3 regions of the Streptomyces sp. NPDC047017 genome follow, and region 3 is predicted to be linked to each of the others. Evidence: riboswitches for the same ligand, from Rfam matches in the RefSeq annotation. Region 3 holds a riboswitch; each other region holds the start of a gene.
The links. Region 3 has a riboswitch for cobalamin ahead of ABZ858_RS08110 (CbtB-domain containing protein). Riboswitches for the same ligand answer to the same signal wherever they lie in the genome.
Positions count from the first base shown of each region.

Region 1: it holds a riboswitch for cobalamin, as region 3 does, so the genes downstream of both, ABZ858_RS26555 (CoA-acylating methylmalonate-semialdehyde dehydrogenase) here and ABZ858_RS08110 (CbtB-domain containing protein) in region 3, are expected to answer to the same signal.
Region 2: it holds a riboswitch for cobalamin, as region 3 does, so the genes downstream of both, ABZ858_RS26615 (CbtB domain-containing protein) here and ABZ858_RS08110 (CbtB-domain containing protein) in region 3, are expected to answer to the same signal.

Region 1 covers NZ_JBEYVW010000017.1:82,792-86,022, reverse strand. The annotation lists gene ABZ858_RS26560 (acyl-CoA dehydrogenase family protein) at 1-27, opposite strand, end outside; gene ABZ858_RS26555 (CoA-acylating methylmalonate-semialdehyde dehydrogenase) at 35-1,558, opposite strand; cobalamin riboswitch at 1,779-1,960, opposite strand; gene ABZ858_RS26550 (PucR family transcriptional regulator) at 2,179-3,231, opposite strand, start outside.
Region 2 covers NZ_JBEYVW010000017.1:95,164-98,394, forward strand. The annotation lists gene ABZ858_RS26610 (bifunctional 2-methylcitrate synthase/citrate synthase) at 1-922, shown strand, start outside; cobalamin riboswitch at 1,088-1,227, shown strand; gene ABZ858_RS26615 (CbtB domain-containing protein) at 1,263-1,481, shown strand; gene ABZ858_RS26620 (CbtA family protein) at 1,516-2,376, shown strand; gene ABZ858_RS26625 (hypothetical protein) at 2,468-2,845, shown strand; gene nrdF (class 1b ribonucleoside-diphosphate reductase subunit beta) at 2,906-3,231, opposite strand, start outside.
Region 3 covers NZ_JBEYVW010000004.1:102,822-106,052, reverse strand. The annotation lists gene ABZ858_RS08120 (ATP-binding cassette domain-containing protein) at 1-144, shown strand, start outside; gene ABZ858_RS08115 (ECF transporter S component) at 183-956, shown strand; cobalamin riboswitch at 1,037-1,190, shown strand; gene ABZ858_RS08110 (CbtB-domain containing protein) at 1,227-1,448, shown strand; gene ABZ858_RS08105 (CbtA family protein) at 1,470-2,222, shown strand; partial or broken gene ABZ858_RS08100 (histidine phosphatase family protein) at 2,752-3,231, opposite strand, start outside.

The DNA.
Region 1 (3,231 bases), on a different contig from region 3:
GTCCTCGGTGAGCAGGGTGGTGGTCATACGACGCTCAGCCCATCGTGGGGATCGTGAAGCTCGCGCCCTCGCGCAGCCCGGCGGGCCAGCGCGAGGTCACGGTCTTGGTGCGGGTGCAGAAGCGGATGGCGTCCGGGCCGTGCTGGTTGAGGTCGCCGAAGCCGGAGCGCTTCCAGCCGCCGAAGGTGTGGTAGGCGACCGGCACCGGAATGGGCACGTTCACGCCGACCATGCCGGTGTTCACCCGCCGGGTGAAGTCACGGGCGGTGTCCCCGTCCCGGGTGAAGATCGCCACGCCGTTGCCGTACACGTGCTCGCTGGGCAGCCGCAGCGCCTGCTCGTAGTCGGCGGCGCGGACGACGGACAGCACCGGTCCGAAGATCTCCTCCTGGTGGATGCGCATCGCCGGGGTGACCCGGTCGAACAGCGAGGCACCGGCGAAGAAGCCGCCCTCATGGCCGGGGAGCACGAAGTCCCGTCCGTCGACGACGAGTTCGGCGCCCTCCTCGATGCCCAGGGCGAGGTAGGAGCGGACGCGTTCGAGGGCGTCCGGGCCGACCAGCGGGCCGAAGTCGGCCTCGGGGTCGTCGCTGCGCCCGATGCGCAGTGCGCCGACGCGCTCCTTGAGCCGGGCCACGAGGGCGTCGGCGGTGGCCTCGCCCACGGGGACGGCGACCGAGATGGCCATGCAGCGTTCGCCGGCCGAGCCGTAGCCCGCGCCGATCAGGGCGTCGACGGCCTGGTCGAGGTCGGCGTCCGGCATCACGATCAGGTGGTTCTTGGCGCCGCCGAAGCACTGGGCGCGCTTGCCGTGGGCGGCGGCGGTGGCGTAGACGTGCGCGGCGACGGGGGTGGAGCCGACGAACGCGAGGGCGCCGACGCGCGGGTCCTCCAGCAGGGTGTCGACCGCTTCCCGGGCGCCGTTGACGACGTTGAGGACACCGGCCGGCAGGCCCGCCTCCAGGAACAGCTCCGCGAGCCGCAGCGGCACGGACGGGTCACGCTCGGAGGGCTTGAGGACGAAGGCGTTGCCGCAGGCCAGCGCGGGGGCGGCCATCCACAGCGGGATCATCGCGGGGAAGTTGAACGGGGTGATGCCGGCGATCACGCCCACCGGGGCGCGCAGCGAGTGGACGTCGATGCCGGTGCCGGCGTTGTCGGTGAACTCGCCCTTGATCAGGTGCGGGACGCCCGCGGCGAACTCCACCACCTCCAGGCCGCGCTGAATGTCCCCGTGCGCGTCGGCGACGGTCTTGCCGTGCTCGGCGGCCAGCAGCCGGGCCAGGGCGTCCTTCTCCTGCTCGGCCAGGTGCAGGAAGCGCAGCAGGACGCGGGCGCGGCGCTGGGGGTTCCACTCGGCCCACTCCCGCTGGGCGTCGGCGGCGACGGCGATCGCCGCCTCGGTCTCGGCGCGGTCCGCCAGGGGTACGCGGGCCTGGACCTCTCCGGTGTTGGGGTCGTACACGTCGCCGTGGCGCCCCGATGTTCCCGGGGTGTGCTTGCCGCCGACGAAGTGGGTCAGTTCGCGCACACCGGTGTGGTCGTGCGGACGGATCATGGGTGCCTGCTCTCGTCAGGTGATCCGGGACGGCACGCCGCCGCACCCGGGCGCGCGAGGGCGCGGGGCGGGACGGGCGGCGTGAGATCGCGTATGGCGGGTGCCGTCAGACGGCGAGGAGACGCCTTCGGGGACTACGACGGGACCAGGCCCGTGCGGCGGGGCCGCCGGGGTCGTGGACGCGCACCGATGCCATGCGTGTCAGCTCCATCCTCGTGGACAACACGGAACATCCCGCGGCCGGTATCCTGACTCCCGGATCAGCGCGCGCCGTCCGCCTTCCCGACATCCAGCTCGTCAGTGGCGTACCGCTCGACGGCGTACTCCCCGGTCACAGTGGCGGGACCGTGCCGGAATCACACCGGCTTCCCTGCACCGCGGGCCTTGGTCGCGACTATATAGTTGGACGCCCTAGTAAATCCAGGGTCTGGGATCCGGGGCCTGGGATCCGGGGTCTGAAGTCTGCGGTCTGCGGTCTGCGGCCCGGGGGTGTGCGGCGGGAGGTGCCGCCGCGGCCGACGCGCAGTGCTCGGCCCTCGTGCTGGAGCCGTACACATGCGTGGGTGTACTTCGTGCTCCGCACGGGGGCCGAACGCACTACAGGGGTGCGGAGTCGAAGATCACGTGACCTGACCTCCCGCGAGTCGGTCGGGTCCCCGCCAGTGGAGGATTTCGAGGGCGGCCGCGACTTCCAGGGGGTGGGTGGCGAGGGGGTGGGGCAGGAGGTGGTCGGCGCGGGTGAGGCGGCGCAGGAGGGTGTTGCGGTGGGTGAAGAGGCGGGTGGCGGCGCGGGAGGCGTTGCACTGTGCGGAGAGGAAGGCGCGTACCGCCTCGGTGAGTTCGGGCGGGGCCGTCGCGAGGTCGCCGAGGGTGCGTTTGACGAAGCGGTCGGCGTGTTCGGGGTCCTGGGTGAGGAGGGCGACGAGTTCGATCTCGTCGTAGGAGGCCAGGCGGTGGGTGGAGGAGAGCCTGGCCAGCATCCGCTGGGTGGTGAGCGCGTCGAGATGGCTGCGGCGGAAGCCGTCGACGCCGGGTGCGGCCGGGCCGAGCGCGACGCGCGCGGCCGGCAGCCGGTCCAGGGCGGCCCGTACGTCGTCCGTGCCGGGGCGGCCGTGTACCCACACCCAGCGGGTCGCGGCGCCGGCGATGACGCTCAGTGCCGCGCTCCGGCCCGCCGCGGCGGCCAGGGCGTCCGCGGCCCGGTCGAGCTGGTGCAGGTCGGCGTCGGGATCGTCGGTCCAGACCACGGCCGCGGTGTGCGTCGCGTCCAGCGCGTGGCCCAGCCGGGCCTGGGCGCGCTGCCGGGTGATCGGCGCGCCGTCCAGCAGCAGGGCCACGATCTCGCGGCGCTCGGCGTGGGTGCCGCGGGTGAGTTCGCCGCGCTCGGCGTGCATGCGGGCGGCGATGGCGGCGACCGTGTCGTCCACGAACGCGGCGATGGAGCGCAGGGACACGTCGAGCAGTTCACTCAGTTCCGCCGGGTCGTCCGTGAGCGAGCAGGCGATCTGCGTCCACACCCGGACGGCGACGCTCTGGCCGACCCGGTAGGCGTCGAGCGCGGTCTCGTCCAGGCCGCGCCGCACGAGGTCGCGGGCGATGGCCAGGGGCGCGTCGCCCTCGTTCGCGGGCACCGGCTCGCCGGGGGCGCGGACGTTGCAGGCCGCCCAGAACAG
Region 2 (3,231 bases), on a different contig from region 3:
CGAACGCGCCCTGCGCCCCCTGGACCGCACCACGCTGGAACTGCTGGCCCGGCTGCCCGAGACCTGCCACCCCATGGACGTGCTGCGCACCGCCGTCAGCTTCTTCGGCGCCGAGGATCCCACGGAGGACGACGCCAGCCTCGCCGCCCACCGCGCCAAGTCCCTCACCCTGCTGGCCAAGCTGCCCACCGTCGTGGCGGCCGACCAGCGCCGCCGCCGGGGCCTGGCCCCGATCCCGCCCGACCCCTCCCTCGGGTACGCGGAGAACTTCTTCCACATGTGCTTCGGCAGCGTCCCCGACCCGGACGTGGTCCGCTGCTTCGAGATCTCGCTCGTCCTGTACGCCGAACACAGCTTCAACGCCTCCACGTTCACCGCCCGCGTGGTCACCTCCACCCTCTCCGACCTCTACAGCGCGGTCACCGCCGCCATCGGCGCCCTCAAGGGCCCACTGCACGGCGGCGCCAACGAGGCGGTGATGCACATGCTGCTGGAGATCGGTGACCCGGGACGGGCCGGGGAGTGGCTGGACCAGACACTGGCGTCCCAGCGGAAGATCATGGGCTTCGGCCACCGCGTCTACCAGCACGGCGACTCCCGCGTCCCGGTCATGCAGGACGCCCTCGACCGGCTGGTGGCGCGGGCCGCGGACCCCGAGGCGACCCGGCTCGCCACCCTGCACGCGGCCCTGCGGCACGCCATGGCCGACCGCAAGGGCATCCACCCGAACCTGGACTACCCGGCCGGCCTCGCCTACCACCTCATGGGCTTCGACATCCCCGTCTTCACACCGATCTTCGTGATGAGCCGCATCACCGGCTGGACCGCCCACATCACCGAGCAGCTGGCCCACAACGCGCTGATCCGCCCGCTGGCTTCGTACGACGGCCCGGGGCGGCGGGCGGTGCCGGCGGCTCCGTAGGAGCGCCCCCGCAGGAACCCCGCAGGAACCCCGCAGGAACCCCGCAGGAACCCCGCAAGAAGAGGACGACCGAGCGGCGCCCGCCGCCCCTCCGCCGAGCACTCAGCGCAGGTCCGCGGCCTCGCCGCCCGGGCCGCTGATTTGGCACAGGCTTGATTGACGGCCCCGAGAAACGGGCCGTACGGTCCCCTTGTAGTGACGGCATGAGGAAGCTGGTGGGATTCCAGCACGGTCGCGCCACTGTGAGCCCGCCACCGCGAGGTGGCGGGCGAGTCAGACACTGAGCCGTCACTCCGCCCGTATACGCAAAGGGACGCACGATCCCGAAGGAGGGCTCGCCTTGAGCAGCGTTTCCACATCCCCGCGCCCGGCATCCACGCCGGTCGTCCTGCCGGTCTCGAAGTCCGTTCTGTGGCTGGTCGGCACCGCGCTGATCGCGCTGGCCGTCTACTACTTCATCGGCGTCGACCAGGGGGCCGTGTCGGTGTTCGGCAACGACATGCACGTGCACGAGTTCGTCCACGATGCCCGTCACTTCCTCGGCTTCCCCTGCCACTGATCTCGCCGGCACCTGGACGTACGGACAACTCGACATGGAAAAGAAGCTCATACTGCGCGGCGTGCTCGCCGGCGCAGTCGCGGGGCTGCTCGCTTTCGTCTTCGCGCGGATCTTCGCCGAGCCGCAGATCGCCAAGGCCATCGACTACGAGAGCGGCCGGGACGCCGCGCAGAACGCCTTGGACAAGGCGGCCGGACTGCCCGTCGAGGCCGCCGGCCCCGACCTGTTCAGCCGCACCATCCAGGCCAACGTCGGCATCGGCGTCGGGATCATCTTCTTCGGAATGGCGATGGGCGCCCTGTTCGCCGTCGCCTACACCGTCTGCCTGGGCCGCACCGGCGGCCTGCGAGCACGCAACCTGGCCCTGCTCGTCGCCGGCGGCGGTTTCCTCGGCATGTATCTGGTGCCGTTCCTGAAGTACCCGGCGAACCCGCCCGCGATCGGCCACGAAGAGACCATCCAGCAGCGCAGCGGCCTGTACCTGATCATGGTCGTCTGCTCGGTGGCCTTCCTCGTGGGAGCCGTCTACCTGGGCAAGCGGCTCCAGGCCCGGTTCGGCAACTGGAACGCGAGCCTCCTGGCCGGCGCGGTGTTCGTCGTCGCCATCGGGACCGTCATGCTGCTGCTGCCGCAGCTCGGCCACCTCTCGTACAACAAGGCCGACTACGGCGACCAGGCGACCGAGACCCCGCTGCCGCTGAAGGACGCCAAGGGCGACATCGTCTTCCCGGGCTTCCCGGCCGACGTGCTGTTCGCCTTCCGTTTCTACTCGGTGGGCGCGCAGCTCATCCTCTGGACGGCCCTCGGCCTGATCTTCGCCCCCTTGGCGGAACGCCTGCTCAAGCCGGTGAGCCCGGATGCCGCCGCACAGGAGCCGGACCCCGTCCCGGCGTGACCGGCGTACGGAACCGGCCGGGCGCGGCTCGGGCCCGGCCGCCGGGCGACCAGGCCGCTCATCCGGACGTTCGCAGCTGAAGAGGATCGCCGTGAGCCGACGCCCCGAGCCCCGCAGAATCGTCCTGGACGGTGTACCGGCCATCGCCCTCACACCGCAGGAGTACGAGCGTCTCGTCCTGGCGCGCCGCCAGCTCGGCGGCCAGAGCTCCCGTATGAGCGCCCTGAACCGGGACTTGTCGCTGGCCGCCGACCTGCTGGACGAAGCCCGGGCCGAACTCTGCGCCACGGCCGACGGCCACGGCCACTGCCCTGCCGTGCGGTCCGGGCAGGACGGCGAGCGCGTCTGCTGCCGGATCAAGGCGCTGCTCGGCTCCGCCCGGTTCGCCGTACCCGCGCGCTCGTCCGCCGCAGCCGACAGCGGTCCGAAGCCGCGCCGACGCACGCGCGGGGCCACCGGTCACCGATGACCGGCGGCCCCGCGCCGTACGGAGAGCGGGCACGCTGGGCCGGGCGGTCATGCCCGCCTGTCAGAAGTCCCAGTCGTCGTCGGCGGTGTCCTCCGCCGTGCCCATGACGTAGGAGGAGCCGGAGCCGGAGAAGAAGTCGTGGTTCTCGTCCGCGCCGGGCGACAGCGCCGCCAGGATCTCCGGGTTCACCGCGGTCTCGTCCGCGCCGAAGCGGGCCGGGAGACCGAGGTTCATCAGCGCCTTGTTCGCGTTGTAGCGGACGAAGACGGCGACGTCGTCCATCAGCCCGAGCGGCTCGTACAGCTCGCCCGAGTACCGCAGTTCCAGCTCGTACAACTCCTCCAGCAGGCCGTACGTGAAGGCCCGCAGCTCCTCCTGCCCGGCCG
Region 3 (3,231 bases):
GACGTGGTCGCCGACGGACCCACGGCCGAAGTCATCGTCTCCTCCCCGGTGTTCGCCCCGCAGACCGCGAAGGTCCTCGCACCCCTGCCGTTCCTCACCGTCGAACAGGTCAGGCGGGCGTCGGCGGCGGGGGAGCGGCCGTGAAGGCGGCGATCCGGCTCTCCCCGCGCGTCGGCGTCGTCATGACCCTGGCGGCCCTCCTCGGGCTCGTCGCCTTCTGCTGGCCGTTCGCCGTCGCGCCGGGCACGTTCGGCGCGAGCTACGCGCCGCCGCTCATCTTCGGCGTGCTGCTGGTGCTGGTGCTGTGCGTGGTGCTGTCGGAGATCGCCGAGGGCGGCATCGACTCCAAGGCGCTGGCGATGCTGGGCGTGCTGTCCGCCGTCAACGCCGCCCTGCGTCCCCTGGGCGCCGGCACCGCCGGGATCGAGACCGTCTTCTTCGTCCTGGTCCTGGCCGGACGCGTCTACGGCCCCGGCTTCGGCTTCGTCCTCGGCTGCACCTCCCTGTTCGCCTCCGCCCTCCTCACCGGCGGGGTCGGGCCGTGGATGCCGTACCAGATGTTCGGCTGCGCCTTCGTCGGCATGCTCGCCGGGCTCCTGCCCCGGGCCACCGGCCGCCGCGAAGTGCTGCTGCTCGCCGGTTACGGATCGCTCTCCGGCTATCTCTTCGGCTTCCTGCTCAACCTGTCCTTCTGGCCGTTCTCCCTGGACCCGAACAGCTCCATCGCCTACCTGCCCGGCCTGCCCTTCACCGAGCAGTGGCACCGCTACCTCGCCTTCGACCTGGCCACCTCGCTGGGCTGGGACACCGGCCGGGCGGTCACCAACTTCGTGTGCGTGCTGCTGGCCGGACCGGCGGTGCTGACCACCTTCCGGCGGGCCGCGCGCCGGGCCAGGTTCCGGGCCCCGGTCCGCTTCGCCGGGCCCCGGCCCGCCCCCGGCCCCGGCCCGGAGTGAGCGCGGCCCGCGCCCCCGGACCGGCGGCCCGCCCGCCATGCGGCGTGCGGGAAAGATCACGCCGGGTGCCCGCGGTCTTGGCCTCATCCCCGGCGCACGGTACCTTCGGTCCGATATCGACGAAGGCAAGACGGAAGCCGGTGCGAGTCCGGCACGGTCGCGCCACTGTGAGCGAGCGGTCCCCGCGGGGACGGTTGGTGAGTCAGACCCGTAGCCGTCGTCCAACGCACCACCGAGATGGGACGCGAGCTCCCAGAGGAGGCCCCTGCCATGGCGCAGCATGTCGCCCAGCCGACAGCCACCACCCCCGTCGTTCCCGCCAAGCTGCCGCTCAAGGCGATAGCTCCCTGGGCGGTCTTCTTCGGCGTCCTGATGCTGATCCTGCTGTACTTCGTCGGCGCCGAGCAGGGCGCCACGTCCGTGTTCAGCGGCACGGACGTCCACGAATGGGTGCACGACGCCCGCCACCTGCTCGGCTTCCCCTGCCACTGACGCGAGGGACGCCGCACACCCATGAACTCCGCAACGGTAAGAAACCTGCTCGTCCGCGGCATGCTCGCGGGGCTGGCCGCGGGCGTGCTCGCGCTGGTCGCGGCCTACCTCCTCGGTGAGCCCAATGTCGACAAGGCGATCAGCTTCGAGGACGCCCACTCCCACGAGCACGAGATGGAGGTCGTCTCCCGCTCCCTGCAGTCCACCGCCGGCCTCGCCACCGGCGTCCTGGTCTACGGGGTCGCCTTCGGCGGCATCGCGGCGCTCGCCTTCTGCTTCGCGCTCGGCCGCGTGGGCCGCTTCTCCCCGCGGGCGACCGCGCTGCTGCTGTCCGGCTGCGCGCTGCTCGCCGTGTACGTCGTGCCGTTCCTGAAGTACCCGGCCAACCCGCCCTCGGTCGGCGACCCCGACACCATCGGCAAGCGGACCACCCTGTACTTCCTGATGATGGTGCTCAGCGTCCTGCTCGCGGTCGCCGCCACCATCCTCGGCAAGCGCCTGGCGCCCGCGCTGGGCACCTGGTGGGCGACCGTGGCCGCGGTGGCCGCGTTCGCCGTCGTGATCGGGCTGGCGTACGCGTTCCTGCCGGTCATCAACGAGGTGCCGGCGGACTTCCCGGCCGCCCTGCTGTGGCGGTTCCGGCTCTCCGCGCTGGCCATCCAGGCCGTGCTGTGGGGCGGATTCGGCCTCGCCTTCGGTGAACTGGCCGAACGGCTGCTGAACCCGAAGCCCGCCGAAGCCACGTCGGGCCGCACGGTTCCGGCCGCAGGCTGACTCCTTCCGGACACCAGAGGGCCCTTCGGAACCGTCCGGGGGCCCTCTCGCGTTCTCGAAGCGGACCACAGGACGTGGAGCGGAGGACCCCCGTGGCCAGACGTCCCCAGCCGCGCCGTATCACCCTCGGCGGCCGAGAGGCGGTCGCCCTCACCGTCGAGGAGTACGAGCAGCTGATCGCCAGCCGCCGGCAGATCGGCGGCCAGAGCGCCCGGGTGCGGGTGCTCGCCCAGCAGGCCAAGCGCACCGAACACCTGCTCAAGGACCTGGAGTCGCTGGTCGGCGCCCCGGCCGAGGACTGTCCGCACGCGGCGGACGGCGGCTGCCTGCGCTGCGCGGTGGCGGTCCTGCTGCGCCGTCACCGCGACCCGGCGGCCCCCGCGCCCCCGGCCTCCCCGGTGTCCCGGGCCTCCCCGGTGCCCCCGGCCGGCTCTGCGTCCCCGGCCGGCTCTGCGTCCCCGGCCGGCTCTGCGTTTCCGGCCTGCTCCGTGTCCCCGGCGTTCCCGGCGTCCTGAGCGTCCGGTGCCGGCGGCCGGCCCAGCCGCAGGTTCCAGCGCCCGGCCCGGCCGCTCAGCTCGGTGACCGTCAGCGGCGGTACGTCCAGCCGCCAGAAGGCGTCCACCGGCAGGCCCACCGCGTGCACCACGGCCGCCCGTACGACCTCCGGTTCGACCACGGCGAGCGTCCGGCCGGCCGTCTCCGCCAGGGCCGCCAGCCGCCGCCCGACCCGGGCGCACAGGTCCCGCAGCGACTCCCCGCCGTGCGGCGCCGCCCCCGGGTCGGCCAGCCAGCGGGCCACCGCCTCCCCTTCGGCGGCACCGACCTCGTCGAGCGTGCGTCCCCGCCAGCGCCCCACGTCCCAGCCGGCCAGCTCCGGGTCGGCCTCGCCGCCGAGCCCCAGCGCCGCCGCCGTCTGGCGGCAGCGTACCGAGGGCGAGACCACGACCCGCGCGGCCCGGGGCAGCGCGCCCGCCGCGGCCCGGGCCCGGACCGCGGCGCCGGCGTCGAT